Regions from separate parts of the Pseudarthrobacter sp. HLT1-7 genome, predicted to be linked through region 2. Evidence: predicted binding sites of a transcription regulator. Region 2 holds the regulator's gene; each other region holds the start of a gene.
What was found. Region 2 encodes HrcA, which represses chaperone genes, less so after heat shock. Its sites were predicted from a motif close to TTNGCACTCGNNNNNNNCGAGTGCNAA; they were not measured.
Positions count from the first base shown of each region.

Region 1: groL (chaperonin GroEL) is a predicted target of HrcA. The motif match lies at 2,015-2,041, and genes of this name have one in related genera.
Region 3: AC50X6_RS03465 (FmdB family zinc ribbon protein) is a predicted target of HrcA. The motif match lies at 8,213-8,239, and genes of this name have one in related genera.

Region 1 is NZ_JBWZCH010000011.1:93,021-103,868, forward strand. Features, by position in the region: gene groL (chaperonin GroEL) at 194-1,831, opposite strand; gene AC50X6_RS12100 (ABC transporter substrate-binding protein) at 2,150-3,436, opposite strand; gene AC50X6_RS12105 (cold-shock protein) at 3,508-3,711, opposite strand; gene AC50X6_RS12110 (LytR C-terminal domain-containing protein) at 3,871-4,506, opposite strand; gene AC50X6_RS12115 (DUF3263 domain-containing protein) at 4,591-4,908, opposite strand; gene AC50X6_RS12120 (uracil-DNA glycosylase) at 5,002-5,817, shown strand; gene AC50X6_RS12125 (siderophore-interacting protein) at 5,869-6,708, shown strand; gene AC50X6_RS12130 (hypothetical protein) at 7,089-7,244, shown strand; gene AC50X6_RS12135 (threonine/serine exporter family protein) at 7,452-8,948, opposite strand; gene AC50X6_RS12140 (lipid II:glycine glycyltransferase FemX) at 8,982-10,055, opposite strand; gene AC50X6_RS12145 (TspO/MBR family protein) at 10,171-10,740, shown strand; gene AC50X6_RS12150 (L-serine ammonia-lyase) at 10,744-10,848, opposite strand, start outside.
Region 2 is NZ_JBWZCH010000008.1:13,991-23,659, reverse strand. Features, by position in the region: gene lepA (translation elongation factor 4) at 1-917, shown strand, start outside; gene hemW (radical SAM family heme chaperone HemW) at 963-2,201, shown strand; gene AC50X6_RS09735 (DUF4870 domain-containing protein) at 2,273-2,692, opposite strand; gene AC50X6_RS09730 (DUF3097 domain-containing protein) at 2,852-3,703, opposite strand; gene hrcA (heat-inducible transcriptional repressor HrcA) at 3,942-4,955, shown strand; gene dnaJ (molecular chaperone DnaJ) at 5,017-6,144, shown strand; gene AC50X6_RS09715 (16S rRNA (uracil(1498)-N(3))-methyltransferase) at 6,147-6,935, shown strand; gene AC50X6_RS09710 (GerMN domain-containing protein) at 6,945-7,841, opposite strand; gene AC50X6_RS09705 (PhoH family protein) at 8,305-9,393, shown strand; gene ybeY (rRNA maturation RNase YbeY) at 9,390-9,669, shown strand, end outside.
Region 3 is NZ_JBWZCH010000002.1:271,467-282,314, forward strand. Features, by position in the region: gene AC50X6_RS03440 (SURF1 family protein) at 1-294, shown strand, start outside; gene AC50X6_RS03445 (DUF3817 domain-containing protein) at 291-803, shown strand; gene guaA (glutamine-hydrolyzing GMP synthase) at 978-2,567, shown strand; gene AC50X6_RS03455 (AAA family ATPase) at 2,832-7,007, shown strand; gene AC50X6_RS03460 (RcpC/CpaB family pilus assembly protein) at 7,039-7,638, opposite strand; gene AC50X6_RS03465 (FmdB family zinc ribbon protein) at 7,862-8,125, opposite strand; gene AC50X6_RS03470 (5-formyltetrahydrofolate cyclo-ligase) at 8,276-8,938, opposite strand; gene galU (UTP--glucose-1-phosphate uridylyltransferase GalU) at 9,037-9,954, shown strand; gene AC50X6_RS03480 (GNAT family N-acetyltransferase) at 9,960-10,577, shown strand; gene AC50X6_RS03485 (hypothetical protein) at 10,719-10,848, shown strand, end outside.

The sequences.
Region 1 (10,848 bases), on a different contig from region 2:
TCACCTCCCCCGGGCACCGGCCCGGCCTTGCCTCACCACGCCTGCGGGACCGCCGCAGCCAGAGGGACTGCCAAAGCGACCAGATGTGAGGGAGCGTCCGGGGACGGGGGCGGGTTAACGCCGACGGCGGCCCCACCCGAAGGTGCGACCGCCGTCGTTGAACGAATAGTTCAGGTGGCTTGGAGCCGGGTGGTTAGAAACCGCCCATGCCGCCCATGCCGCCCATGTCGTCGCCGCCGCCCATGGCCGGGGAGTTCTTCTCCGGCTTGTCGGCCACAACGGCCTCGGTGGTGAGGAACAGGCCGGCAATGGATGCCGCGTTCTGCAGGGCGGAGCGGGTGACCTTGACCGGGTCGTTGATGCCGGCAGCCAGCAGATCGACGTACTCGCCGGTTGCAGCGTTCAGGCCGTGGCCGGCAGGCAGTCCGCGGACCTTGTCGACGACAACACCGGGCTCGAGGCCGGCGTTGAAGGCGATCTGCTTCAGCGGGGCGTCGATAGCAACGCGGACGATGTTCGCGCCGGTTGCTTCGTCACCCGTGAGGTTCAGGTTGGCGAATGCCTTGAGGCCGGCCTGGATCAGGGCAACGCCACCGCCGGCGACGATGCCCTCTTCGACGGCAGCCTTCGCGTTGCGGACAGCGTCCTCAATGCGGTGCTTGCGTTCCTTGAGCTCAACTTCGGTTGCGGCGCCGGCCTTGATGACTGCAACGCCGCCGGCCAGCTTGGCCAGGCGTTCCTGCAGCTTCTCGCGGTCGTAGTCGGAATCGGAGTTCTCGATCTCGGCGCGGATCTGCGAAACGCGGCCGGCGATCTGGTCGGCGTCGCCTGCACCCTCGACGATGGTGGTCTCGTCCTTGGTGACGACGACCTTGCGGGCGCGACCCAGGAGTTCGAGGCCGGCGGTTTCAAGCTTGAGGCCGACTTCCTCGGAGATGACCTGGCCACCGGTGAGGATGGCGATGTCCGCGAGCTGCGCCTTGCGGCGGTCGCCGAAGCCCGGAGCCTTGACGGCGACGGATTTGAAGGTGCCGCGGATCTTGTTGACGATCAGGGTGGCCAGGGCCTCGCCCTCGATGTCTTCGGCAATGATCAGCAGCGGCTTGGAGGACTGCATGACCTTTTCGAGGACAGCGACCAGTTCCTTGACGCTGGAGATCTTCGAGTTGACGATCAGGATGTACGGATCCTCGAGGACCGTTTCCTGACGCTCAGCGTCGGTCACGAAGTAGGCCGAGATGTAGCCTTTGTCGAAGCGCATGCCTTCGGTGAGCTCCAGCTCGAGGCCGAAGGTGTTCGACTCCTCGACGGTGATGACGCCTTCCTTGCCGACCTTGTCCAGGGCTTCGGCAATCAGGGCGCCAATTTCGTTGTCACCGGCGGAGATGGATGCCGTGGCGGCGATCTCTTCCTTGGTTTCGATTTCCTTGGCGGAGGCCAGGAGTTCGCGGGTGACGGCTTCGACAGCCTTTTCGATGCCGCGCTTGAGGGACAGGGGATCAGCGCCGGCCGCGACGTTACGCAGGCCTTCCTTGACCAGTGCCTGCGCCAGCACGGTAGCGGTGGTGGTTCCGTCGCCGGCGACGTCATCCGTCTTCTTGGCAACTTCCTTGACCAGCTCGGCGCCGATCTTCTCGTAAGGATCGTCCAGCTCGATCTCCTTGGCGATGGATACACCATCGTTGGTGATCGTGGGGGCGCCCCACTTCTTTTCGAGGACGACGTTGCGTCCACGCGGGCCGAGGGTGACCTTGACGGCGTCAGCGAGGATGTTCAGGCCCCGCTCAAGGCCGCGGCGTGCCTCTTCATCAAATGCAATGATCTTGGCCATAACGGCAGTAGTCCTTTCGGGACAGTCGTTAAGAATGGACCTTCGCTGCGGTGCCCGCGACGGACGATCCTTCCCCGGCAGCCTCTGTACGCCACCGGGTCGGGGATCTCACCACAACCAGGTATTTCTTTCGCTCCCGGACCGGCTGCTCCACGTCGCGGCCGGTGGAACCGGGGCGTCGTTCTGGCAGTCAATACGCGGGAGTGCTAATTCAATAATTAGCACTCCCCCGGGGAGAGTGCAAGCAGTGGGCGTGCCGGGCGGCCCGGTTTCGGCACCGTACCGGCGCTCTGCCGGGGCACAATTCGCTGTGGGCGATTAACTCCCGCCGCTGCTCGCCGTTTCGCTTCCGCTCATTGTGGCCTTGTTGTCCGCGCCGAAGCTGTAGACAACGTAGTGGGCAGACGTCACGTCGCCGTTCGAATCAAAGTTAATCCGACCGGATTCGCCGTCGTAGTCGGGTCGCTTGCCCGCCCGGACGGTGTCGAGGCATTCCTTGTAGCTCCTGCACACTGCGGCCTCACCGGAGGTCTGGTCTCCGCCGGCCGGCTGGGCCTTGCCGCCGGAGACCGCGATCAGTTTCGATGCGATCGATGTGCCGGCGTCGTCCTCCGCCGCGGCCGCCGCGATCACGGCGAGGTTAACGGCGTCGTACGTCTCGGCGGCGAAGGTCATGTCCCGCAGGCCGGGGACAACAGACACCAGTTCGCCCTGGAAATGCGCGGACGCAAAGATCCCCGGCAGGATCCCCCGCGCGCCGTCGAGCGCCCGGGAGCCGAGCCCGGAGCCGTACTGGTCAACGGCACCGTCGCTGAGGATAAGCTTCTTGCCGGCCAGGCCGACGTTGTTCAGCTCGGCGATGGCACCCTGCGCACCGTCGCGGGCGATGAGGACGACGGCGTCCGGTCCCGCCGCTTTCGCCGCGGCCGCCGCCTGCTGGGCCTGGCCCGGCTTGAATTCAGCGACCGTCACGGGGCCGAGTCCGGCCTCCTTGGCCGCGGCGGCGACAGCGTTGGACACGTCCTTGCCGTAGCTGCCTTCCTCGTACACGACGGCGACTGTTGCCGCGCCGCCGTCCCTGGCGAGCTTGACGAGCACGGAGCCCTGCGCAATATCGGCGGCCGAGGTGCGGAAGTAGTAGCCGTTGCTCTTGTAGCTGCTGAGCCCGCTGGCCGTGTTGGCAGGGGAAATCATGGCGATCTTGGCGTTGGAGAGCACATCGATGGCGCCGGGCGCGCGGCCGGAGTCGGTCGGGCCGATCACGGCGTCCGCTTTGGCCGCGACGAGCGCCTTGGCCTGGGCCACGGTGTCCTCGCTGATCGTCTCGGGCAGCAGTTCCACCGGTCTGCCCTTGTGTCCGCCGGCCGCGTTGATCTCCTTGACGGCGAGTTTGGCGGCGGCCAGCTGGGGTGCGTTGAGAAAGCCCTGCTTGCCCGTGTTGTCAAGGATGAGGCCGATCCGGAGGGTGCCGTCACCGCTGGCGGCGGCCTTCTCCACACGGACACCGCCGGCGGGCCCGCACCCGGTCAATGCCAAGGCTGCAACGGCCGCCGCTGTTACGGCGCGCCCCAGCCGGCGTGCACCCGCCCGGCGTCGGGCGGACACCGGCCGCCCGGATTCCAGTCCGTCAGTGTCCGCTGAGGCGTGCGGGCCGTGCGGTGCGGCGGGAAATATCACTAGGCAGGCCGGACGCTTTCGGCCTGCGGGCCCTTCTCGCCCTCGCCGACTTCCAGCTCGACGCGCTGCCCCTCGTCAAGGGCGCGGTAGCCCTCCCCGGTAATGGCCGACCAGTGCACGAAGACGTCGGCCCCCGAATTGTCCACGGTGATGAAGCCGTAGCCCTTTTCGGCGTTGAACCATTTGACGGTTCCCAATGCCATGATGTCCACACTTTCATTTGGCTGACGAACGGCGCACCACAATGTGCGCCGCGGAATGCAATGCGACGTCCGCAAGTACTGTACCCACAGCATCCTCCCGGAGTGCAGGCCGGGGACCGGCTCGGCTTGCAATAGTCATTCAGGCGTAACCGGACCGGACTACTGGAAGCCGGGCCCCAGCACGACGACCAGCGGCATCTTGAATTCGGCTGACTCCATCATGGTCTGGATGCCGAGCAGCGAGCCCAGTGCCTCGGCGTTACCCTTCTGGGCGGCGCTGCTGTAGAAAATCACGGACGTCTGCTGTCGGACCCCACCCCAGTTACCCATGGGGCCCAGCACCCAGCCCGCGGTGGTGACCGTTCCGCCCGCGCGGCCGGCAAGTCCGGCGGTGGCCGTGCCGTTGTAGATCGCGACCGGCTGGGTCTTGTCGACGACGGCGGCGCTCGCCTTCGGCGGGGCCGACGGCGTCGCGGACGCGGAGGGGGCCGGACTCGGTGCGGCGCTGGCGGGTGCGGCGCCGGAGGGCGTGCCGGTGGGAGCTGCGGCGGCGGCCGATGCGGTGGCACTGCTTCCGCTTTGTTCGGCCGATGCGTCCGAAGAGTTTCCGGCGGAGCTAAATCCGAGCTTCGGCAGAATCAGGAGAGCCACCAGGCCAATGGCCAACGCTGTGGCGCCGACGGCCAGAATGGGTCCGAGACGGCGGCGGCGGGATCCGGCCACTGCACGGTGGACACCCTGGCGCGTGGAGGTCTCCGGGACCCGATCAAATTCATCCCGAGCATATTTGGTCATGGTAGAAACGACGTCCTTGCTGATTTCTTACGAAGTTGCCAGGGCCGGTTTACCGCGCAGGAATCTGCACATCCGGCCATGGTTTTACGCGTCTGAGCCCAAGCGGCGAGCAGTGCGCGCGCGCTGGCGTGACGTACGCAGTCTACGCAACCTCTTGACCAGCATGGGATCGTGCGCCAGGGCATCCTCGGAATCGATGAGCGCGTTGAGAATCTGGTAGTAGTGCGTGGCCGACAGGTCAAAGAGCTCCCGGATGGCCTGTTCCTTGGCCCCGGCGTACTTCCACCACTGCCGTTCCAATGCCAGCATCTGCTGGTCGCGGCCGCTCAGCGGCGCCTCCCTGCCGGTCCCCGCGGCATCTGGCTCCGCCGAGGACAGATGATCCTGCGCTTGTTCGGCCACGACACGCTCCCTGGCTGGATCCGAAAAAAGGTCTTCCCCCATGCTACGGGCGAATAACATGCTTGTCATTTGGGACCCTGCGAGAATGGATCCGTGTTTGATTCAGACGCCCCTCATTCCGAGGCTCCTCGTTCCGAGGCCCGGGACCCCGACGCGCTGTTCGGGCTGGAGCCGCCAGCGGCCGAGGGCGTCGGCTTCGCCGAGCTCGCGCGGCTGCCCCTCGCCGAGCTGATGTCCCCTGATTGGGCGGACGCATTGGCTCCCGTCGAGGGCCAGCTGCGCGACGTTCTGGACGTCCTCGCCGCTGAGGTGGCCGAGGGGCACATGGTGCTGCCTTCGCCGTCGAACGTCCTGCGGGCGTTCAGGCAGCCGCTGGCGGGCGTCCGGGTCCTGATCGTCGGCCAGGACCCCTACCCGACGCCGGGCCACGCCGTCGGGCTGTCCTTCGCGGTGGACGGCGCAACCCGCCCCATCCCGCGAAGCCTCGCCAACATCTACAAGGAGCTCAACGCCGACCTCGGCCTGCCGCCGCGGGTCCACGGCGACCTCAGCCGCTGGTCAGCGCAGGGGGTCCTGCTGCTGAACAGGGTCCTCAGTGTCCGGGCCGGGGCGGCAGCATCGCACCGGAACAAGGGCTGGGCAGCCATCACGACGGCCGCCATCGCCGCCGTCGTGAACCGCCGCAGCGCCGACGGCACACCGGCTCCCCTCGTTGTGATCCTCTGGGGCAAGGACGCGGCATCCGTCACCCCGCTGCTGGGATCTGCCCCGGTGATCGCCAGCGCCCACCCCAGCCCGCTCTCGGCCTCGCGCGGCTTCTACGGCTCGCGGCCCTTCAGCCGCGCCAACAACCTGCTTTTGGAGCAGGGCGACGGCACGGTGGACTGGGAACTGCCGCCGTTTCCGTAGAAGGGCTTCACGGTCCGGCTTCCGCCAGCCATCCTGGCTAGGCTTGGTCCCATGACGTCAGCCCCCGCCGCCACCTCGGCCACCCGGAAATCGCGACCGCAGACCAACCTCACGGTTCTGCGCCGCGAACAACTTTCACCCCACATGGTCAGGATCGTGGCGGGCGGCCCGGGCTTTGCCGGGTACGTCAACAACGGCTTCGTGGACCGGTACGTCAAAATGGTGTTCCCGCAGGCCGGGATCGACTACCCGGATCCCCTGGACCTCTGGGAAGTCCGGGAATCCATGCCGCGCGATCAGTGGCCACACACCCGGACCTACACCGTCCGCTGGGTGGACATGGCCGCCGGAGAGCTCGCCATCGACTTCGTGGTCCACGGCGACGAAGGCCTCGCCGGACCATGGGCGGCCACGGCGCAGCCCGGGGACGCCTTCATCTTCACCGGTCCGGGCGGCGGGTACAACCCGGACCCGGCCGCGGACTGGTACCTGTTCGCCGGCGACGAATCCGCGCTGCCGGCCATCGGCGCCGCGATCGAATCCCTGCCGGAAGACGCCCGGGGACTGGCCTTCCTGGAGGTGGACAGCGACGCCGACATCCAATCGATCGGCGCCCCCGCCGGTGTTGAGCTGCGCTGGCTCCTGCGCCGCGGCGTGCCCGCCGGGGCCAGCGGACTGCTGGTCGCCGCGGTCCGCGATGCGGCCTGGCCGGAAGGCCGGGTGCAGGTCTTTGCGCACGGCGAGCGCGGCTATATGAAGACCCTCCGGGAGGTGTTTTACGCACAGCGCGGGCTGGAACGCGGGCAGGTCTCGCTGTCCGGCTACTGGGCGATGGGCCGGGTGGAAGACGACTTCCAGGCGGAGAAGAAACTACCGATCGGGAAGATCTAACTGGCGAGATCCCACCGGCGAAAGCTAACCGGCGACATCCCACAGTAGGATCCGGCACCAGTGGGCATTTCGTTGGTTCGTCGGTGGGCGGGATAACGGGGGTTAGTTTCTGAGGGGCGCTTCGCTCCGCCGTGGGGACATGTCCATTCTCCGCACCCGGGACTGGGCACAAGGGGCCTATGTCCGCCCGCTGGCCCCGGCGCGGGGCATGTCCCTCTGGGCGGGCGTCCAGACCCGGGGGTATTTTCGTTGACCTGCTCCCTGCTCGAGCGTAGGCGGCCGTTGGCGGCGCTCCTTCCCAGTAGCCGGCCGCCACACCTCCCCCCAGCCCGGGAAAGGCCCGGATTCCCGCGGGCTTGTGGCGCCGGGCGAGGAAGTAACTGGGCAGGAACGTCGCGGCCCGCCGCGTCGGGCGGGTCTCCGCAGGCGTCGGGCGGGTCTCCGCAGGCGTCGGGCGGGTCTCCGCAGGCGTCGGGCGGGTCTCCGCAGGCGTCGGGCGGGTCTCCGCAGGCGTTGGGCGGGCCCTGCGGCGGTGAGCCCGGCTTCGCGCGGGAGGACATGTCCATTCTCCGCACCCGGGACTGGGCATAATGACACAATGTCCACCCGCTGGTCCCGGCACGGGGCATGTCCCTGAGCCGTGCCCTCCCGGCGCTCGGGCCAAGACTCCCGGGCGAACTAACGAGAATGCGCACTAACGGCGCCGGGTCTCCCCACAACCCCGGCGCTGCGGCGGACCGGAACTAACGGCGCCGGGCCCGCCGTCGTTCATTGCTGGACAGGCCCCGTGTGAGCGGTCTAGCGAGCGTGTCGCCGAGCACGATGCCGGCCGCGACGCCCAACACGATCGCCCCGGCGTTGAGCATCCCGCCGGCGCCGATCAGGATCTCGGATTCCTCGATGGTCAGTACATACATGGACCGGAATATAGTGAGTCCGGGCAGCAGGATCAGCGCCGCGGGGACTGCCACGACCAGCTGCGGCGCACCCATCCGGAGCGCCACCACCCTTGCCAGCAGGCCGATGGCGACGGCGGCGAGTGCCGGCGAAAAGCGCGCCCCGATCCCGAGGGCATCTCCGCCGAGCAGCACCAGATAGCCCACCACGCCCACGGCCGCGGTGGGCAGCAGCAGCGTCCAGCTGGTCTGCTCGGTGATGCCGATCATCAGCACCGCGATGGCGATCAGGACGATCACGGCCCACAACGGATACGCCGGCGGGAATGTTTCGGTCACGTCGATGGGCTCCATGCCGGTCATGTCCCCCACCACGAACCCGATGGCGATGCCCGCGACCAACGCCCCAAATGTCAGCATGGTGGAGAGGAACCGGCCGGCCGCCGTGACGGGGAAGCCGTTGATCGCATCCTGCACTGCCGAGACGAGCCGGCCGGTCGGGAGCAGCAGCAGAATTCCGCCGACCACCACGATGGCGGGAGGTATCTGGATGCCTACCGGGTTGCCGAACCGCCACAGGAGCAGCGCGATGAAGGTGACCAGGAAGGAACAGGATGCCGTGATAAAGAAATCCGGTGTGCGCCAGCGTCCCAGCTGCCGGGCCAGCAGGCTGACCAGCAGGTTGGACGCGAACGCGACGGCAGAGGCGCCCGGGCCGCCGCCGAGGACCCCGACGAAGACCGCGGAGAACACCCCGAACGCCACCGTGACCATCCAGCGCGGGAACGGTTTGGCGCTTTGGGTGATTTCGTCGAGCCGGCGCACCGCCTCCTCGCGGCCCACGCCGCCGGCGACGATATCCGTAACCAGGGAGTGCACCTGGGCGAGGCCCGCGTAGTTGTTGGTCCAGGACCGCACGACGCGCAGCAGCGAGATCGGAGTCTGGTCCCTGGGGGCGTAGTTGATGGCCACCGACTGGTTGGTGATGTCCACCTCGATGTTCTTCAGGCCCAGGGCAGCCGTGATGGCGATGATGCTGGTCTCCACCTCCAGGGCTCCGGCGCCGTAGCGGAACATTGACTCGGCCAGGTGCAAGGCGAAGTCGATCGTCTTGCGGGCAGAGGTATCCACTCCGCCCACCTGGATCATCGGGTTGGCATAGGGGCTGCCGGCAAGCCGGTCCACAATACTCATCGGAGCGGTCGGCGGGTTCTCGCCCTGGACCAGCCGGCGCAGCATCCGCTTGGCGGCAGCGTTTTGGTGCACCTGTATGGCCGACATCGGCTCGGTCCTGGGCAGCCCGTCCGTGGGCGGTCTGCGGCGGCCGTCGGCTTCCTTGGTCATTCCGGCCTCCCTAATATCCTGTATGCAGCCGGTTTAGTAGAACTGCTGGCCCGTGCGGCGGGTGTAGAGCTGGCGGGCGACGCGCTCCCCCGCGGCCATCCAGGCCTTGTACTTCAGCGGGCTCAGGACCTGGTCGTAGCAGCCGACAAAGTCCGTGACGGTCTTGCTGAAGCTGGTCTTGAACAGGCCCAGCCCGTGGAACGGGTTGGCCGTGTCCTTAAGCTGGCCGCTCGGGGGCGTGCCGCAGAAGTCGTATTCGGTGCAGCCGAGTGCCTTGAGCTGGTTGATGGCCATCCACTGCACGAGGTGGGAGTCACCGTACTGGCCGCGATTCTGCAGGGAGCCGCCGTCCTTGTAGGTACCCTTGCTGCCGTAGTTGATGACGAAGGCGCCCACCGACGGCACGCCGTTCTCGTGGACGAACAAAAGCCGGCCCTGGCCGCGGGCGATGAAGTTGGTCCAAAACTGGCGGTAGTACCCGTATTCGCGGACCCGGACCTGGGACTTGGCCTCCACCGTGGTGGTCATCAGGGCATACATGGCTTGGAAGTTCTCTTCCGTGGGCTCCGCGTTGTGGACCTCCACACCTTCGCGGAGGGCGCGGCGGACGGCGTTGCGGCCGCGGGAATGAAGGTTACGCAGCAACTGGTTTTCCGCCGGGGAGATGTCCAGCAGGGCCGTCGAGTCGTTGGGCTGCAGGTTGTGGGTCTTGACCAGACCGGCACTCTCGAGGACCCGTCTGGCGTCGTCGGAGAGCACGATGTCCGGCTCGATCTTAATCGCGAAGACCCCCAGCCGGGCACGCTTCACGAACTCGGCGTTGGCCGCCGCGATGCCCGGGATATCCTCGACCGACGCCACATCGGGGCCTTTAATCAGGTACCAGAGCTTGCCCAGGAGCGGAAAGGACTTCTCGAGGATGAGGTTGTAGCTCGTGTAATCGGCGGTCTCGTACACCAGGTGCAGGGGCTTCCAGCCGAAGTGCTGCTTGACCTCGGCAAAGGCCTCCGATTGCAGGAGATTGCCGCCGTTGGCGTTCGCCGTGACGTGGGTATCCCAGTTGGCGATCTCTTCGGCAGAGGCAAAGCGGGCAGTGAAGTCACGCAAGGGTGCGGTATCCAATCATGGCGGTACGAGCGTCGGCGGCATGCGGACATGCAGCTTCAAGTCTATCTGCCCGGCCCTCTGCTCCGGCCCCGAACAGACCCGCTACGCTGGAAGCATGCCGCCTGATCAGCAACCATTGACCGCAGGATCTGGGACCCCGCTACAAGGGCATCGAAAACCTGCGCCCGGAGGGCGCGCGCTGGGCCCCCAGCTGCTGGGACTGCTGGTGTTCCTTGGGGCCTCCGCCCTGGTTGCGGGACTCGGCGGACTGGCCAGTGCCAGCAACGTTGATGGCTGGTACGCCACCGCGGCCAAAGCGCCGTGGTCCCCGCCTAACTGGGTGTTCGGGCCGGCCTGGACATTCCTCTACACCGCAATGGCCGTGGCCGCCTGGCTGGTCTGGCGCCGCCGGGCCGAAGGGAGCAGACGCGCCCTCACCGCCTACGCCGTGCAGCTGCTGCTGAACCTGCTGTGGACGCCGGCTTTCTTCGGCCTGTACCCGGCACTCGGCACCTCCGCCCTGTGGCTCGCCTTCGGCATCATCGCTGCCCTGGCGGTGGCGGTGACCGTCACAGTGCTGCACTTCGGACCAATCAGCCGGATAGCGGGGTTGCTGCTCTTGCCCTACCTCACCTGGATCGTGTTCGCCTCGTCGCTGAATCTGTGGGCGGCGCTCAACAACTGACGGCTAGCACTCCACCACATTCACGGCGAGGCCACCCATCGCGGTTTCCTTGTACTTGGAGCTCATGTCCTTGCCGGTCTCCCGCATGGTTACGATCACCTCGTCGAG
Region 2 (9,669 bases):
TGTATCCCCTGGACGGCACGGACTATCCGGTGCTCCGCGATGCGCTGGAGAAGCTGATGCTCAACGATGCCGCGCTGGTGTACGAGCCCGAGACGTCCGCCGCGCTGGGATTCGGCTTCCGGGTGGGTTTCCTGGGCCTGCTGCACCTGGAAATCACCCGGGAGCGGCTCGAACGGGAATACAACCTGGACCTGATCTCCACGGCCCCCAACGTGGAATACGAGGTGACGCTGGAGGATAAGAAAGTCGTCCACGTCACGAACCCCAGCGAGTACCCCAGCGGTAAGATCGCCGAAGTCCGCGAGCCGATGGTTTCCGCCACCATCCTCGCGCCGAACGAATTCGTCGGCGCCATCATGGAACTGTGCCAGAGCCGGCGCGGTGTAATGGGCGGCATGGACTATCTTTCCGAGGACCGGGTGGAAATCAGGTACCGTCTGCCGCTGGCCGAAATCGTCTTTGATTTCTTTGACATCCTCAAATCCAAGACCCGCGGCTACGGGTCCCTGGACTGGAAAGCCGACGGCGAGCAGGCGGCCGATCTGGTCAAGGTGGATATTATGCTCCAGGGCGAGCAGGTGGACGCTTTTTCCGCGATCACCCACCGGGACAAGGCCTATGCCTACGGCGTGATGATGACGGGCAAACTGCGCGAACTAATTCCGCGGCAGCAGTTCGAGGTACCCATCCAGGCTGCCATCGGCTCCCGGATCATTGCCCGCGAAAGCATCCGCGCCATCCGCAAGGACGTGCTCGCCAAGTGCTACGGCGGTGACATCACCCGGAAGCGCAAACTGCTGGAAAAGCAGAAGGAAGGCAAGAAGCGCATGAAGATGGTGGGCCGCGTCGAGGTACCGCAGGAAGCATTCATCGCCGCACTCACCACGGACGAGTCCAAGGACAAGGCCAAGAAGTAGCGGTGCCTGCTATGACTGCTGCCGCAACGCAGGCCGGCCCGGGCAATGCCTAGCGCACTTCCGCTGGGTGACCCGGCGCCGTCGGACGGGCTCCTGCCGGCGCAGGCGCTGGAGGGCGCCGCGGCCCGGGCTTTCGGGCTCTACGTGCACATCCCGTTCTGTGCCGTCCGCTGCGGCTACTGCGACTTCAATACCTATACCGCCACGGAGCTCGGCGGCGGGGCATCCCAGGACGCCTACTCCGGCACCGCCGTCGCGGAAGTCGACTTCGCGGCGGAGGCCCTGAAGAGCAGCGGCCTGCCGCCGCGCCCGCTCAGCACGGTCTTCTTCGGCGGCGGGACGCCCACGCTGCTGCCCGCGGCGGACCTCGCCCACATCCTCGCCGCCGCGATCGCGGCGTGGGGCCTGGCGCCCGGCGCCGAGGTCAGCACCGAAGCGAACCCGGACTCCGTCACGCCCGAATCCCTGAAGCTGCTCGCCGCCGCCGGCTTCACCCGCGTCTCCTTCGGCATGCAGTCGGCGGTCCCGCACGTGCTGAAGATCCTGGACCGCACCCACACACCCAGCCGAGTGCCCCGGGCGGTGCAGTGGGCCCGCGACGCCGGCCTCGCCGTGAGCCTGGACCTGATTTACGGCACTCCGGGGGAGTCGGCCGAGGACTGGCGCTACTCGGTGGAAACGGCACTGTCCTACGGCCCGGACCACATCAGCGCTTACGCGCTGATCGTCGAGGACGGCACCAAGCTCGCCGCCCAGATCCGCCGCGGCGAAGTTCCGGGAATCGACGACGACGACCACGCCGCCAAGTACGAACTGGCCGACGAACTCATTTCCGCCGCCGGGCTTGCCTGGTACGAGGTCAGCAACTGGTCCCGCACCCCGGAGCAGGCCTGCCGCCACAACCTCGCCTACTGGCGGGGGGATGACTGGTGGGGGATTGGTCCGGGGGCGCACTCACATGTGGGTGGCGTGCGCTGGTGGAACGTCAAACACCCCACCGCCTACGCAAACCGGCTGGGTTCCGGACTCTCGCCCGCCGCGGGGCGGGAGACGCTTGATTCCGCGACCCGGAACGTGGAGCGCGTCATGCTCGGGGCCCGGCTGAACCCAGGGCTGGAGATCTCCGGCCCTGGCGGGCTGGGGGACACAGGTCGCCACGCCGTCGCCGGACTCATCGCCGACGGCCTCGTGGACCCGGCCGCCGCCTTCAAGGGCCGCCTGGTGCTGACGCTGAAGGGACGGCTGCTCGCCGACGCCGTGGTGCGCCGCCTCCTGCCCGACTGAGGCCGTCAAACGTGGGCCCACGCCCGCAGGGTTCCCTGGCCGGGCTTGCGAGGTTAGGGTGCGGGTGGGGACTACTTGATCCAGCGAAGGTTGAACTCGTAACGGTGCGGCTGGCCCCGGTTGACGTGGATGCCGGCCGCTACCGAGAAGCACGTCACAGCAATCCAGATGACCGTGGCGAGCACGGCGAAGACATTGCCCACCACCGGCACGAAAACCAGGAGATTGGCGATCACCGCGGCGATCGTCGGGGGCAGCGTGAAGTTGAGCGCCTCCTTCGACTCCTGCGCCGTGAACGGGCCGCGGTCCTTGAAAATCAGGTAGACCAGCAGCGACGGAACGCAGCCCAAAATGCCGCCAAAGTGCGCCAGGGTGGCCCACTGCCGGTCCTCATTTGCCGTCAGCGGCAGCGCATTTGCGGGAACGCCTTGATAAGGGGGTTGGCCATGGCCGGCCTGGGTGCCCGGCTGTTCGCGTGCGTTATCTGCCACGGGTTCGTCCTTCGGATTGCGGTGATGCCTTGGAGCCTGGAAGTTCGCAGGCCGCGGTAGAAGCGCAGCCGACGTACCAAGAATACGTGCTCGGACGGCCAAACGAAGATCAGGGTCCGCGAACGGTGCTGCCCGGCCGCGATCGCGCGGTGAGAAATGTCAGGGCACGGTGAGGAAGTCGATGACCTCTTCGACCCGGCCCAGCAGGGACGCTTCCAGATCGGCGTAGCTGCGGACGGCGCCGAGGAGCCTCTGCCAGCCCAGGCCGACATCCTCCTTGGTGCTGTGCGGCCAGCCGAATGCCGTCAGGATGCCGGTCTTCCAATCCACGCCGCGGGGGATCACGGGCCACTGCTCGATGCCCAGCACTGCGGGCCGGATGGCCTGCCAGACGTCCACATAGGGGTGGCCGACGATCAGGACATTGCCCTTGGCCCCGGGCGAGGCCATTACGGCGTCGGCAATCCGTGATTCCTTGGACTCAGGCACGAGGTGGTCCACGAGCACGCCGAGACGGCGGCCGGGACCGGGCCGGAATGCCGCCACCGCGCCCGCGAGGTCGTCAATGCCGTGCAGTGGCTCGACGACGATGCCCTCCACCCGGAGATCGTCGCCCCAGACCTTCTCGACGAGTTCGGCGTCGTGTTTTCCTTCCACCCAGATCCGGCTGGCTTTGGCGACTTGGGCCCGCTGGCCCCCCACCCGGACCGAACCGGACGCCGTGCGCGTGCCTCCCGCCGGTACCGGGGCGGGCCGCGGCGCCGGCGGCGTCAGCCGGATCGGCCGGCCTTCCAACAGGAAGCCGAAGCCGAGCCGGAAGGACCGCGACCTGCCCCGGCGGTCCTCCAGCGCCACAACATGCATCCCGCCGGACTTCTCCACCCGCGTGACGGCGCCGACCCAGCCGGACTGCACGTCCTCGAGCACCATGCCGCGTTCCACCGGTACCTCGGGCAAACGGGTCTTGGCGGGGGCGGACAGGTCCTGGGGGCCCCAGTTCTGGTACGACATCTGTTACACACTGCTTTGCGCTTGGAATGATAGGGCGGGGTGTGCCCGAAAACACGAGCCCCGGGAACAACGCCTGGAGCGAATTCAATGCTAACAACGCGGCGACTCATATTAGACTTGTTAGCACTAAGGCATGTCGAGTGCTAGCCGCGGGCCGCTCGGGCCCGGCTGGAAACGAACGGCCGGGCCCGCTGCCCGGGCCGGCAGCGAATGCAGGACCGTCGATTGGAGGTGCAGTGTGAGTGAACCGCGCAAACTCGAAGTGCTGCGCGCCATCGTCGAGGACTATGTCCACTCGCGTGAACCCGTCGGATCCAAAGCGCTCGTGGACAGGCACCACCTGGGCGTGTCCAGCGCCACGATCCGCAATGACATGGCGGCACTTGAGGATGAGGGCCTCATCACGGCCCCGCACACCAGCGCCGGACGGATCCCCACAGATAAGGGATACCGGCTCTTCGTGGATCAGATTTCCGCCGTCAAGCCGCTCTCCCAGGCCGAACGGCGAGCCATCCAGGCGCTGCTGGAGGGATCCCAGGACCTCGACGACGTCCTGGACCGGACGGTGCGGCTCCTTGCCCAGCTGACCAACCAGGTCGCCGTCGTGCAGTACCCCCACCTCAGCCGGGCCAGGATCCGGCACATCGAATTCGTCCTGCTCGCGCCCCGTAAGGTGCTGGCGGTCCTGATCGCTGATACCGGCAAGGTGGAGCAGCGCGTGATCGACGTCGGGCAGGACGTCGGCGACGAGGCCCTCGCGGAGCTGCGGACCCGGTTCCTGGGCAGCCTCTCTGGCACCCCGTTGAACCTGCTCCCGCAGTCGCTGCTCGCCGTCATCGCCGGCTGTCCGCCTGTCCGGCGCAGCGCAGCCCAGGCGCTGGCCCGCGGGCTGGAAGCCCTTGCCATCAGCAGCCGCGAGGAGCGGATGGTCATGGCCGGGACCGCCAATCTGGCCCGGTCCACCGTGGACTTCCCGCTGAGTATCGGCCCGGTGCTGGAAGCCCTCGAGGAGCAGGTGGTCATGCTCCGCCTGCTCAGCGATATGGCGGCGGACCCGCGCGGCGTGACGGTGAGCATCGGCCGGGAGAACCCGTATGACGGGCTCGCGGAGGCATCGGTGGTCGCGACGGGGTACGGGCCCGATGCCACCGCCAAGGTGGGCGTGCTGGGTCCCACCCGGATGGACTATCCCACCTCCATGGCCGCCGTCCGTGCGGTGGCCCGCTACCTTTCAAGGATTCTCGGGCCCTGACGGACCGACACCAGACTTCTTGCCCCCAACAGGTAAGTACAACCAGGAAGAGATACAAACTTTGAGCAGCCATTACGACGTTCTTGGAGTCTCCCGCGAGGCAACGGGAGAAGAAATCAAGAAGGCTTACCGCAAGCTGGCACGGAACCTCCACCCGGATGTGAACCCGGGGGAGGACGCCTCGGACCGTTTCAAGTCCGTCACCCATGCCTACGAGGTGCTCTCCGATCCGCAGAAACGCCGGATCTATGACACCACAGGAAACGAGAACGGCACCGACAACGGCTTCGGCGGCGGCAGCTACTCGGGCCAGGGATTCGCCTTCCAGGACATCTTCGAGACGTTCTTCGGTGCCGGCGGCCAGGGTGGCCCGGCGTCACGGATCCGCCGCGGCCAGGACGCCCTGATCAGCGTCCGGATCGACCTCCGCGACGCGGTGTTCGGCATCAACAAGAAGCTTGAAGTCGACACGGCCGTCACCTGCCCCACCTGCGAAGGCTCCTGCTGCCGCGCCGGCAGCCACCCGGAGCGCTGCGACATCTGCGGCGGCAGCGGCCAGGTCCAGCGCGCCGTGCGCTCCATCCTCGGCCAGGTCATGACGGCGGCCCCCTGCGGCAGCTGTGAAGGCTTCGGCACCGTCATCAAGGACCCCTGCAACGAGTGCAACGGGCAGGGCCGGATCCGCAGCCGCCGTTCCCTCACGGTCAAGGTCCCCGCCGGCGTAGCGACCGGCACCCGCATCCAGCTGTCCGCACAGGGCGAGGCCGGTCCTGCCGGCGGACCCTCCGGCGACCTGTACGTGGAGATCCGGGTCAACAACGACGCCACCTACGTCCGCGACGGCGACGACCTGCACGCGAGCCTCAACATCCCCATGACAGCTGCCGCTCTCGGCACCGAGCTCAACCTTGATACCTTTGACGGCCAGCACGGCATCGACGTCAAGGCCGGGACCCAGTCCGGCGAGGTCATCACCCTGCGCGGCCTCGGCGTCACCCACCTGCGCGGCTACGGGCGCGGGGACCTCAAGGTCCATCTGCAGGTTGACACCCCCGCCAGGCTCGACGCCGCCCAGGAGGACCTGCTCCGGCAGCTCGCCAAGCTCCGCGGCGAGCAGTTCACGGAAGGCAAGCTCGCGGCCAGCGGAGGCGTCTTCGCCAAGCTCCGGGACCGGCTCGGTAACCTGTAACGGTGAGCAACCCGGTCTTTTTCGCGGCCCCGGGAACCCTTGACCGGCAGGTCCCCGGTTCCACTTTCGTCCTCGACGGCGCCGAGGCCCGCCACGCGGTCACTGTCAGGCGACTCGCGGTGGGGGAGAGGGTCGACATTGCCGACGGCGCCGGCCGGCGCCTGACTGGCACTGTCACCGCCGTCGCCGCCGGTGAGCTGACGGTGGAATGCAGCGGACTCACCGTCGAGTCCCGGCCGGTCATCCGGCTGGTGCTCGTACAGGCCCTCGCCAAGGGCGACCGGGACGAGCTCGCGGCCGAGACCGCGACCGAGCTGGGGATCGACGCCGTCATTCCGTGGCAGGCCGAGCGCTCGATCGTGCGCTGGAAAGCCGAGCGGGCGGCCAAGGCCCACGCCAAGTGGCAGTCCGTCGTCACGGCAGCAGCCAAGCAGGCGCGCCGTGCCTGGATTCCTGACGTCCGGTCCTTGGCCGACGCCGCCGGTCTGCAGGCGGCCGTGGCTGCGGCTGATCTCGCCGTCATCCTGCATGAGGACGCGGTGCGTCCCCTGCGTCCGGTGCTGGAGGCCTGGCAGGCGCGCCTCGGCGACCGGCCGCCAGGCGAAGACACCAACGGCGCGCTCGAGGTTTTGCTGATCGTTGGGCCCGAAGGCGGCATCAGCCCCCGGGAGGTGGCCCGGCTCTGCGACGCGGGTGCCGTGACCGCCCTACTGGGGCACCACGTGCTGCGCTCATCCACCGCCGGTCCGGCGGCCACCGTGCTCGCGAGCGACATCCTGGGCCGTTGGTAGCAGGAGACGCTATTGGACGCTGAACCCGCGGGTATCAGCAAACAGGCCCCGGGCCGGGTTGCCGTCCCCAAGCTGGGCAACACTGATTTCGTAGTTTCCCGGACCCAGGTTCACTGACAGGCTGAAGGCACCGGACTGGCCGGCCTCCGCCGAGGCGGCCGCGGTGCCGTTCAGGTAGGTGGTCTTGGCGCTTCCGTCGATCCGGAAGATCTCCCAGCGGAGTTTGCCGCCCGGGGCGGTGCTCCGGCCGGAGACCTTGACGGTGCCGTCCTCCACTGGAGTGCCCTCCTGGGGATCAAGGATCCACACCGGGGCGACCAGGCCCGCGCTGCGCGACATCGGAGTGCCGAGCCTGACACGGTTGAAAGCGACGTAGTCGGTGTGCCCGTCCACGAGCACCACGACCTGGACCTGCTGGCCGGAGTCGATCAGGCCCGCGCTGGCGGCGGCCGCCGTCGCGGTGTAGACGAGTTGCTGGATGGCCCGCTCGGCCATCGCGGCGTCGACGTTGGCGTTGAAAGCGTCAGCCGAGACGTCCACCGTAATCACGTTCTTGCCGGAAATGGAGCTGGCAAGTTTCTTGGGGTTCTGCCACGGGGTGAAGAAGTCCGGATCCAGCGGCTTCTGGGACATCATCACCCGGAGAGCCTGTGTGACAGGGTTTTCCTGCTCCGGAACATCGCGGAACTCGCGGTACAGGAAGGTATTCTCGTCGCTGCGGCCGATCCAGTACACCGGAGCCTTATTGGAGGCCTGCGTGGTCTCCAGCGGCGCGCTGGTGCTCGGGGCGCCCGGGGAGGCCGCGCCGTTCAGGACCGAGGGGGTGCTGGGGTTGCTGCTGCCGGGCTGGGGAGTGACTACGCAACCGGACAGGCCGAGCGCCGCTGGCAGCACCAGCAGCAGCATGCCGGACCGTATCCGCCTGCCGGCTGCCGTCTGTTCAACTCCACGCTGCCTGATTGCCGCTGTCCTCTTCTGCTTGTCGATCCTGCTTGTCGATCCTGCTTGCCGTCGGGCGGGACCGCTGTTCCGTGGCCCGTCCGTCCTGGCAGCGGCCGATTTCCAGCATGGCACAGCGGCGCGGTACGGCACCGTGGTTTGGGACCGGGCCGGGGAACTGCAACGGGAACGATATGAGGCCGATACGAAGTTGATACCAAAAACCGGGAACAGGGCCCGACGGCGGCGACCAGTCCGGCCCGGCGGCGGCCGGTGCCGCCTGCCGCGGCGCCGTGCGGCGCGCCACGCTGGCGTAAGATGGGAGGACCCTGAGGGACCGGAACCAGGAGGCGGACACCGCCGTCGGGCCGGATCAGGGGGACAGACTATTTCCGAGCTGGAGGGGACCAGAGGCCCGCGGGCCAACACCATGACTGAAGCAGCGAACAGCAAGGCCCGGATCAGCGCCGGAGGGCGCCCCGCAGGAGACTTTCCCCACTCCCTTCCAGGGCTGCGGACGGAGGTGGTCCTGTTCGACAACTCCGACCAGATGGTCCAGTCCCTCGGCAGTCATGACGAAGCCCTCCGTTTCATCGAGATCCAGTTCCCCGCCGTCGACTTCCATGTCCGCGGGAACGAGCTCTCGATCAGCGGGCCGGCGGCGGACGTGCCGCGGATCATGCGGCTGCTCAATGAGGTGCGCGAGCTCGTCGCCAGGGGCACGGTGGTGACCCCCGCCGTGCTCAAGCAGCTGGTCTCGCTGCTTCGCAGCCAGTCCCTGCAGAACCCGGTCGACGTGCTCACCCACAACATTCTCTCAAGCCGGGGCAAAACGATCCGCCCGAAGACGCTGAACCAGAAGAACTACGTGGACGCGATCGACGCCAACACGGTGATCTTCGGGATCGGCCCGGCAGGAACCGGCAAGACCTACCTGGCGATGGCCAAGGCCGTTCAGGCATTGCAGCAGAAGGAAGTCAGCCGGATCATCCTGACCCGTCCCGCCGTCGAGGCGGGGGAGCGGCTCGGGTTCCTGCCCGGCACGCTGAGCGACAAGATCGACCCCTACCTGCGGCCCCTTTACGACGCATTGCACGAAATGATGGATCCTGAGTCCATTCCTCGGCTGATCGCGGCCGGCACCATCGAGGTCGCCCCGCTCGCCTACATGCGCGGACGCACGCTGAACGATGCCTTCATCATCCTCGACGAAGCGCAGAACACGACGCCGGAGCAGATGAAGATGTTCCTCACCCGGCTGGGGTTCGGCTCCAAAATGGTGGTCACGGGTGACGTCACCCAGGTGGATCTGCCGTTCGGGACGCGCTCCGGGCTACGGATCGTCGAAGGAATCCTGCAGGGCATCGAGGACATCAACTTCACGGTCCTGGACGCGTCCGACGTCGTCCGTCACCGCCTCGTCGGCGACATCGTGAACGCCTACGGCGTCTGGGACGAGATTCAGAGAAACCGGGTCAAGACTTCCGTGGCCCGTGAAAAGCGCGGAGACCACACATGAGCATCGAGATCAACAACGAATCCGGCGTCACCGTGGACGAGGCCGAGCTGGTGCGGCTGTGCCGCTTTGTCTTCGAACGGCTCTTTATCCATCCCCAGGCCGAGCTGTCCATCCTGTTAGTGGACGAGCCTGCCATGGAAAAGCTCCACCTCGAGCTGATGGACGAGCCCGGCTCCACCGATGTGCTCTCGGTGCCGATGGATGAGCTCACCCCCGGCACACCCGATAAGCCGACGCCCCAGGGCATGCTCGGCGACATCGCCATCTGCCCGCAGG
Region 3 (10,848 bases), on a different contig from region 2:
GGCGGCAGCGATGTCGGTGCCGCGGCGTCCGGCGGAGAACTCAAGCCCCTCAACATCGGCACCCAGCCGCCGCCCCAGCAGTTCAACTGGCTGAACCTCTTCTACGCCGCCGAGTGGGTTGTCTTCGCCGGATTCGCGCTGTTCATCTGGTGGCGGCTGGTCAAGGACGACTACCGCCGGGAACGTGAGGACGCACTGGATGAGGAGCAGGAAGCCGCCGGCGCACGGGCTGCCGGCGGCGCCACCGAGTCGCATCCGAACCTTCAGCCCACCGACCCGAAAGTCCAACCATGATCGAGCCCCAGCCGGCCGTCCAGCCGCAGCAGTCCAACGCAACGGGAAGCGCGCGCGGCAAGAAGCGCCGCTTCGGCGGAACCGAGGCCCAGATCCGCTCCGCCCTCAAGTTCTACAAGGTACTCGCGTACCTGACGGGCAGCATGCTGCTTCTGCTCTGCGGGGAACTCATCGCCCGGTACGCGTTCGGCCAGTACCTGTTCGCGGGCGGCACGGACGCCGTCACCGGGCAGCCCCACTTCTTAGGATTCGCTGACGCCGAGCCGGCCGGAGTCCTCGGCGGCGTGAACCTCTCCGTCGCGGTCCTGATTGTGCACGGCTGGATGTACGTCGTGTATCTCATCTCCAACTTCCGGCTGTGGTCGCTCATGCGCTGGCCATTTGCCAAGCTCATCATCCTGGCACTCGGCGGCGTTGTGCCGCTGCTGTCCTTCTTCGTGGAGAAGAAGTTCCACGCCGAGGTGGAAGCGGAACTGGCCGCGAACCCGCAGGCGCCGAAGCGCTACTGAACGGCCCCCGGCTCAAGGCGCATCCCGCCGTCGTCCGCCCTGATCTTCCTCCGCGGCGGCGTGTTCCCCTCCAGGCCCGGCTCCGGTGTGAGTTCGCTTACCCGGCGGCCGGTTCCGGGGCCGGACCGGCATCCCGATGTGCGGGCGGACGGCGGCGCAAAGTAGGCTGGGACGGTGACTATTCCCACTGCATCCCAGACGTCCCACAGGCCCGTGCTGGTTGTTGACTACGGTGCCCAGTACGCGCAGCTGATCGCCCGCCGCGTCCGGGAAGCGAATGTGTATTCGGAAGTGGTTCCGCATACCTACAGCACCGAGCAGTTGCTGGCGAAGAACCCGGCCGCGATCATCCTTTCCGGCGGCCCCGCAAGCGTCTACGCCGAAGGCGCCCCAGGCGTCGGCGCCGAGCTGTTCGAGGCCGGCATCCCTGTCCTCGGCATCTGCTACGGCTTCCAGGCCATGGCCAACGCCCTCGGCGGCAAGGTGGCCCGGACCGGACTCCGCGAGTACGGCGCCACCGAGACCACCATCATCGGTGAAGGCCGCTCCATCCTCGCGGGCATGCCCCAGCACCAGAGCACCTGGATGAGCCACGGCGACTCCGTCCACGAGGCGCCCGATGGCTTCGAGGTCCTCGCGACGACGGCCGGCGCCGAAGTGGCAGCCTTCGCCAACGAAGAAAAGTGCCTTTTCGGCGTGCAGTGGCACCCCGAGGTGAAGCACTCGGCCTACGGCCAGCAGGTCCTGGAAAACTTCCTGTTCAAGGGCGCCAAGCTGGAACCGAACTGGACCGCGGGAAACATCCTCGACGAGCAGATCGAGCGGATCCGCGCGCAGATCGGTGACGCCCGGGTCATCTGCGGCCTCTCCGGCGGCGTCGATTCCGCCGTCGCCGCCGCCCTCGTCCAGCGCGCCGTCGGTGACCAGCTGACCTGCGTGTTCGTGGATCACGGCCTGCTGCGCGAGGGTGAAGCCGAACAGGTGGAACGCGACTTCGTTGCCGCCACCGGCGTCAAGCTCTATGTCGCCAACGAGCAGGAGCGCTTCCAGTCCGCGCTGGCCGGCGTCAGCGACCCGGAAACCAAGCGCAAGATCATCGGCCGCGAATTCATCCGTGCCTTTGAGGAAGCCGAGCTGGCCATCATCGCCGAGGCTGCGGCCCACGGCGAGAAAATCAAGTTCCTCGTCCAGGGCACCCTGTACCCGGACGTCGTCGAATCCGGCGGCGGCGAAGGTGCAGCAAACATCAAGAGCCACCACAACGTGGGCGGACTGCCGGAAGACCTGCAGTTCGAACTCGTCGAACCCCTGCGGGCACTGTTCAAGGACGAGGTCCGTGCCGTGGGCGCTCAGCTTGGCCTGCCGCAGGAAATCGTGGGACGCCAGCCGTTCCCCGGCCCCGGCCTCGGCATCCGGATTGTCGGCGAAGTCACCAAGGAGCGGCTGGACCTGCTGCGCAAGGCGGACGCCATCGCCCGCGCGGAACTGACCGCCGCCGGCCTGGACAACGAGGTCTGGCAGATGCCGGTGGTGCTGCTGGCGGATGTCCGCAGCGTCGGTGTCATGGGCGACGGGCGCACCTACGGCCACCCGATCGTGCTGCGCCCTGTGTCCTCCGAGGACGCCATGACGGCGGACTGGTCACGGCTGCCGTACGATCTGCTGGCCCGGATCTCGAACCGCATCACCAACGAGGTGGACGGGGTCAACCGCGTGGTGCTGGACGTGACCAGCAAGCCGCCGGGAACCATCGAGTGGGAATAGCGCCGGCGTAAACGGGCCGGTAAATGGGCCCGTGACACGGCCGGTCTCCGCTGGGGGCCGGCCGCTTCGTGTCCGGGCTGCCAGGAGTCTCCGGACCGGGTTTGGGCCGGAGCCGGGATCCTGTGAATTCGGCCCAATTTGGGTCCCGCCAGTGTTGCGGACTCTCACCGGGGCCGGATTCGGGCTACCCTCGAAAGCATGCCGGTATGGTCCAGGACGTCCCGCGCGAGTACAAAACACGCGAGCACAGAAAAGAAGGCAGCAGTGTCAGTTGGTCAAGGCCACCCCGAGGGTTCCGAGGAGCTCCGGAAATGGCTGTCCGGGCTGAAGCCCGTCACGGGAGCAGACACGATGCTGCGCTTCACCAAGACCCCTGAGGGTTCCATCGACCTGACCCACGCGCATCCGTCCGGCCTGGCCCAGCTGATGGCAGGGCGCCGCACCCGGCTGTCCACCCTGATCCGCGACCGCCAACAGTACATCGTGGCGGCCGGAGCCTCCCGTAACCTGCGGTCCAAGATCTTCGAACTCGCCAACGACCGTGGCATTGATGCAGGCTACTTCTCGGCGGGCACGGTCGTTTGGACCTCTGCCGTGGGGGGCAAGCCGCAGCGGGTCTCCGCTCCGGTCATGCTGGCGGCGATCTCGCTCACCATGCGCGCGGGCGAAGACGACTACGAACTGCAACTCACCGAACAGGCCAGGATCAATCCGGCCCTGGTCCGCCACCTAAAGACCATCCACGGGATCGTCTTCGACGTCAACGCCGTGACCCGGATGGCGTACAGCACCGCACGGTACGACCCGCAGCCGGTCATGGACCGGCTGGGCACACTCATCCAGCCCATCCACGGCGCCGAGGTTGAATACAACCTTCTGGTTTCCACCTTCGCCGATCTTTCCGGCAACCTGGATGACCCGTGGATCAACGAGAACAACGCGCTCGTGACCGCCTTGGGACGCGCCGCCGGGGGCGAATCCGTGGCTGTCCCTGAACTCAAGCCCGGCCGCTTCCCGAGCACCGACGAGCGGGACCCCGCGGACGAACTCCTGCTGCTCGACGCCGACACGGACCAGCAGTACGTGGTGGATGCCGTCCGCGCGGGGGACTCCCTCGTGGTCAGCAGCCCGCCGGGAACCGGCCAGACCCAGACGGCCCTTAACACCATCGGCGCGCTCGTCGATGAAGGCAAAACCGTGCTGGTGGTGGGGGACAGACGAGCCAGCCTGGGCGAAATCTCCGCCCAACTGGACACGCTGGGACTCGACTCGGCCCTGTTCCAGCTCACCGGGAACGCCGCTCCGCTGCAGCTCAAGGGCCAGCTTGTGCGGGCCATCGTGCGCAACGAGAAGTCCCTCGAGCCCCAGCTGGGCAACCTTCATGCGACCCTGACCGAGCACCGTCACGCGCTCAGGGACCACGTAGCGTCGCTCCACAATGTCCGCCAGCGCTGGGACTGCTCCCCGTATGAGGCCATGCAGTCGCTGGCCGCGCTGACCTCCATCCAGCCGGAGGCCCCGGCCACCACCGTCCGGCTCAAGCGCAGCGTGCTGGACAGCATCCGCGACCGCGAGGAACTGGCCGGACGGCTCCGCCGCGCCGCCGAGCTGGGCAGCTTCAGCCGGTCCTCGACCACGAGCCCCTGGCATGGCGCACGGCTCCTCACCCGCAAGGAAACCCAGGAAGCCCAGCAGGTTGCCCGGTCCGTGGCGGAAAGGCTGCCGGAATTGCGCGGGCGGATGGACGGCGTCGCCGACCACGCCGAGATCCGCCTCGGCGAGACATTCTCCGAGTGGGGCGACCAGATCGAACTCCTCGTAGCGGTCCGCGAAAGTCTCGACAAATTTACCCCGGACATCTTTGACCGCCCGGTCCACGACCTCATCTCCGCGACCGCCGCCTCTTCCTGGCGCCGCGAACGGAACATCGAGATGCCATCCATGCAGCGCTCCCGCCTGCGCCGGGTGGCAAAAGAGTACGTCCGGCCCGGTGTGCACATCGCCGATCTGCACAGCTCCCTGGTCCTCGTGCAGGACCAGCGCGCCGCATGGTCCGGGTACGCCACGACGCAGCGACACCCGGCCGTCCCATCCGGCCTCGCGGAAATCATCGCCCTCTACCGCGGGCTGGAAGCTGAACTCGCCGAGCTGGGTCAGGCCGTCCGGCACACCGCGGCCGGCGGGGAACTTCACGGCACCCCGTATGAGGAACTGATGGAGCGCCTGGAACGCCTGGTGGCGGACACGGGCACCCTCGAGACCCTGCCGGAGCGGACGCTCCTGGTCGAAAACATGCGCGAGCACGGCCTCGGTGAGCTGCTCTCCGACCTCGCGGAACGCGAAGTGCCTGCCGAGTCGGTGGCGGCGGAACTCGAACTTGCCTGGTGGCAGTCGGCCCTGGAAGCCATGATCAGCGGCGATGACTACCTCGCCATGTCCGACGGCGACGCCCTTCGCCAGCTCGAAGCGGAGTACCGCCTCGCGGACAACGCCCACATCGCGAGCGGTGCTGCAAGGTTGCGATGGAAGCTCGCCGAACGCTGGCGGGCCGCCATCGGGGAAAACCCGCGCCAGGCTGACCTGCTCCGGAGCCTGCTCAAGGACGGCCGCGTGACCCTGGCTGCCCTGACCGGACAGGCCCCGGAGCTGCTGCCCATGCTGGTGCCTGTGTGGTCGGTCAGCCCGTACCTGATGACGGGCGTGCTTCCGGTGGAGCAGAGGTTCGACGCCGTCGTCATCCTCGACGCCGAGGCGACCTCCCTGCAGGCCGTGCTGCCGTCCATCGCCCGCGCGACGCAGGTCATTGCCTTCGGCGACGACCGGATTGCCAGCCCCCGGACCTTTACTGTCGGCGTGGAGCGGCTCGCCGCGGGGGAAAGCTCGCACCAGGGCGTTGAGAGCGCCTACAAGGCCCTCACCCGCGTACTGCCCGTCTGGAACCTCCGCACCGTGTACCGCGCGGTCGACGAAGACCTTGTGCGGCAGTTGAGCCGATCCTTTTACGACGGCGGGCTCCGCCGGCTTCCGGAGGGACAGTCCGCGACCGGCCTGGACCGGGCGTTGACGGTGGAATACCTGCCGGACGGCACCGGTCTGCCCAGCGCGGACCAGGACGGCGTCGAGTCCGTAGTGGCCGAGGTGAACCGGGCCGTTGAGCTCGTCTTCGAACACGCCAGGCTCCGGCCCCGGACGTCGCTCGCCGTCGTGACCGGAAGCCTCCGCCACGCCGCCCGGATCGGCGAGTCCATCCGGCTGCAGCTGCCCAACTACCCGCTGCTGGCCAGCTTCTTCACCGCGGGGGACGAATCCTTCCGCGTGGTGGACCTGGAACGTGCCCAGGGCCTGGTCCGCGACCATGTGATCTTCTCCCCGGGCTATGGCCGCACCCCGCACGGGCGCGCGCTCCACAGCCTGGGCCCGTTGTCCGCAGAGGGCGGCCGCGCCAAGTTCGCCCTCGCGATGACCCGGGGACGCCGCTCCCTGCACGTGCTCAGCTGCTTCCGTCCCGAGGACCTTGACGTCACGAGGCTAAGCCACGGCGCGGTTGACTTCTATGAGCTCCTGGACCGTGAAATCGCCGGCAACTCCGATCTGGGCAGCCCTGCCTCGCGGGCCGCCGCCAGCGAGCAGGCGCTTGGTGCGGACCCGCTCGTGGCGGACCTGGGTGACCGGCTCCGTGCCCGCGGGGCACGGGTTTGGCACCAGTACGACGGGGCCCTGAATATGGTGGCGGCGGCCGACCCGCTGAGCACTATGGGCCAGGACGACGCCGACGTTCCCCGGCCGGTGGCCATCGAGTCCGACGGCACCGAGCAATACCGGCGGCTGACCGTGCGGGAACGGAGCAGGCTCCGGCCCCAGCTGTTGGAGCGGCTCGGCTGGCGCTACATGCCGCTATGGACCATAGAGGTTTTCACCGATCCTTCCGCGTGCGCCGACCGGATCGGCGGCTACCTGGGCCTGGAAAAGCCTGCAGTGTCCAGCAGGAACCGGACCTCGCCGGGATTCTTCGACGACGACGTCGAGAACCTGGCCGGCAATGACGCGCAGGAGCGGATCCAGTGGTTCCAAGCGCGCTCGGACTGGCCGGACATCGAGGACGGACGCGGAACGGATCACCGAAGCAAGGAGACCGACGGCATGAGCGCAGACGGCGATAGCGGGAACGACGCTGCCAGCGGCGACGCCAGGGGCCGGGACACCCATAACCGGGAAGCCCCAGGTTGGGACGCCCAAGGTTGGGACACCCACGGCCGGGACACCGGCGACCGAAAGGATGCACTGGAATCGGCACGCCAGCCGGCAGCCCAGGCCACGGTCCCCGAGGATGTGCTGCCCAACAAGGCCACCGAAGACGATCCCCGGCGCTGGGGCGACCGGCCCAGCGGGTACGACCACGATTCCTGGCTCCAGGAGCAGAAACCTCCGCACTGGGGCTAATCACCTCACGGGGGAGTCCCGGAGGGACAGCCTACCCGGGAACGGCAGTGACGAGGACGAAGAACAGCTTTCCCTGGGTGGAGGACCCGGCGAGCCGCCGCGCCTGATCAGGGTCGGCTGCCACGACCAGAAGGCCGTCCGGTTCCCCGCTGGCCAGCCATTGGCCCGCCTCCCCGCCGTGCTCGGAGGTCCACAGCACAGGCACGGCCGCGGCCAGAAGCTGGGACACCGCCGGTTGTTCGAAGCCGTTGCCGCTCGTCATCACTACGTTCACAAGCTGCCCGGGGGAGAGTAGCCGGATTGACGCCGGATCCGCCATTCGGAGCGGCACGGCGGCGGATCCTGCCGGGCTGCCGGCCAGCAGCCCGGGCCCCAGCAGTTGCGCATCGGTGAGCAGTTGGCCTTTGCGAAAGGCAACCGCCAGTTGCTTGCCCTGTAGCTCGGCGCTGGTGCTGAAGCTGCCGCCGGGCACAACGCCGCGGGGGACGTTCAGTACCGTGAGGTCATCTACTGCCAGTGTCTTGCCGGCCGGCAGGTCCCTGGCCGCAGCGAAGGCGGTCACGGTGTCTGCAGGCTCGGGAGTCAGCTGCTGCACCGTGAGGCCCGCGGCGACGCATAGCAGGAGGGCCACGGCGAGACGCCGGTTGCGGTTCAGCCAGCGGCTCAGGCGCCGGCGCTGCGGCAGACGTTGAGGCAGATGGGGCGGTCTGCTGGTCCGCCCGGGGTGTGTGGGTGGACCGTGCAGTCGGCTGGAAACGGGGGACATACCGCCACGCTACGCAGCGGATCTGCCAAGCGGCAGGCGTGCAAGTGCCTATGTGGACAAGTTGGCGTCCACCGCGCAGTGGCGCGGCCTAGGAAGCAGAAGCGGAAGCGGAAGCAGCCGCGGGCGTTGCTGCGGGAGTAGCTGCCGGTGCGGGCGCGACGGCGCTGCCCTTGGCCTGACGGGAGTCCGTCCGGTAGAAGCCGGAGCCCTTGAAGACGACGCCGACGCTGTTGAACTTCTTGCGCAGGGTCCCCTGGCATTCGGGGCAGGACGTGAGGGAGCCATCGGTGAATGACTGCACGATCTCGAAGTTGTGGCTGCAGTCCTTGCAGGCGTATGCGTAGGTGGGCACTGGAAATCCTCCTCTAGGACAAACGAGCAGGTCCCGTGCTGCCCGGTCAGGATCACTGCCGACATATCCGCCGACAGGTTCCGTCCCTTAGCAGTCGCAGGGCCTGAGTGCTAATTCTATCATCCGGGAGGCGGGGTCTCCCGAGGGCGTTTACAGCAACCGGATCAGCCCGGCCGGTGTCAGGGCGGCAGCTACCTTGCGGTCAAAGTACTCCGCCGGGATGCTCCCGGCGGGCAGCACCTCGCCGGCGAAGACGACGGCTGCGGTCGGCAGCGGCGGGAACGCGCCGTCGTCGGGCAGCGTGGGCCGCGCTGGCAGGACGGCATCCAGAGCCGCGAGGAACTTGTCGTAGTAGCCGCCGCCCTGCCCGATTCTGTTGCCGGCGAGGTCCACCGCGGTGGCCGGCAGGAAGATGCCGGCGACGTCCCCCATCACCGCCGTGCCGTGGCGTTCCCCGGCAGGTTCCTGGATGGGGGCGTAGCGGCTGCGGACAAACCCTGACGACGGCGTCCAGAAGACCCAGCTCAATTCGAGCGCGGGCTCGCAGACCGGCAGCAGCACCCGGTGCCCGGCGCCGTGCAGCGCCGTCAGCAGGGGGAGGGTGGGCGGTTCGGACCCCACGCCCAGATAGGCGGCGAATGTGGCGGGCACGTTAGCGCCCGCAGCAACCGCGGCAACTGCGGCAGCAACAACCGCGGAGGCCCAGGCCAGGCCGTGGCGTGCGAGGCCCACCCCTGCGCTCTCCAGCTCAGCCGGCGACAGGGCGGCGCGCCGGGCGCGGTGGCTGGACCGGATCTCTTCCTTGGACGCCATGACGGCCCGTACCTCCATCTGGCGAAGGCCGGGAGTGCGTGCCCCCCGGCGGCTGGAATGATTACCTATTGTTTTGGTCCCTCCGTTAGATTAGTCCAGTGACTACACCCAACGCTCCCGTCCGCAAGGCCGTCATCCCCGCTGCGGGCCTCGGCACCAGGTTCCTTCCCGCGACGAAGGCCATGCCCAAGGAAATGCTGCCCGTCGTCGACAAGCCGGCCATCCAGTACGTCGTCGAGGAAGCAGTCAACGTCGGCCTGAGCGACATCCTGATGATCACCGGACGCAACAAGCGCGCGCTCGAGGACCACTTCGACCGTGTCCCCACGCTTGAAGCCACCCTTGAAGCCAAAGGGGACACCGCCAAGCTCGAGTCGATCCAGGCTGCCAGTAACCTCGGCGACATCCACTATGTGCGCCAGGGCGATCCCCTGGGCCTGGGCCACGCGGTCCTCCGCGCCAAGCAGCACGTCGGCTACGAGCCGTTCGCAGTCCTGCTCGGCGATGACCTGATCGATGCCCGCGACGAACTGCTCAGCACCATGATCGAAGTCCAGGCCAAGACCGGCGGATCCGTCATCGCCCTGATTGAGGTGGATCCCGCCCAGATCAGCGCCTACGGCTGTGCCGACGTCGAGGCGATCAGGGGTGAGGAGTACGTCCGGATCAAGCACCTCGTGGAGAAGCCCGACGTCGATGACGCACCGTCCAACCTTGCCGTGATCGGCCGCTACGTCCTCCACCCGGCGGTCTTTGAAGTACTGGAACGCACCGAACCCGGCCGTGGCGGTGAAATCCAGCTCACCGACGCCCTGCAGGAGCTCTCCTCCGGCGACGGCGAAGGCTACGGCGTCTACGGCGTCGTGTTCCGCGGCCGCCGCTACGACACCGGCGACAAGCTCAGCTACCTCAAGGCCTGCGTCCAGCTTGCCTGCGACAGCGAGGACCTGGGCCCCGGCCTGCGTGAATGGCTGCCCGGCTTCGCCTCTAGCCTCGCTCCGAGCCTCACCAAGTAATTCCCATGGCGGGCTTCAACTGGCCGGTCACGCTGGAAAGCGGTGACCTCGTCCTGCGGCCGATCCGCTACCGCGACCGCAAGGCATGGACCGAGGTCCGCACCCGCAACAGCGAGTGGCTGGCACCCTGGGAAGCATCGAACCCCGCTCCCGGCGGCGGGCTGCCGGACTACCGGCAGATGGTGCGGTCCCTCAAGGTGCAGGCGGGCCAGGCCACCGCCCTGCCGTTTGTCATCACGGCCCGGACCCCGGGTTTCCAGGAACCGGTGCTGGTGGGCCAGTTGACTGTGTCCTCGATCGTATGGGGCTCCGCAATGATGGCAACGCTGGGCTACTGGGTCGATAGGGACCGGGCGGGCCACGGCATCGCCCCGACCGCGGTGGCCATGGTGACGGACTACTGCTTCAGCACCCTGGGGTTACACCGGATGGAGATCAACATCAGGCCCGAAAACGGACCCAGCCTCCGGGTGGTCGAGAAGTTGGGCTTCCGCGATGAGGGCTCCCGGCCGCGCTTCCTGCACATCAACGGGGCATGGGCCGACCACCGCAGCTTCGCGCTGACGTCCGAGGAAGTCCCCGATGGTCTGCTGGACAGATGGCTCCGGGGCCGCCCGGAGTGAGTCCGCGGCCCGCTCCCGGGCCGGCCTTGCTTCATAAATCCACTGAATTGCAGTTGCCGGGCGACACACCGCGGATAATGCGGCGCCGATCCCGGTGTTGCTCATACGGTTTTGAGTGTGGACTTCCCTCTCAGCAGCTCTGTGATCCTTGTGAGTGCTGTTGCGCTCTGGATTGTGTGGGTTGGCCCCTATCTGCTCCGGAACGGCCGCCACCGGCTGCAGCCTGCGGGCGAGCTCCTGGCGGATGTCATCGATCGCGAAAAGCCAGAAA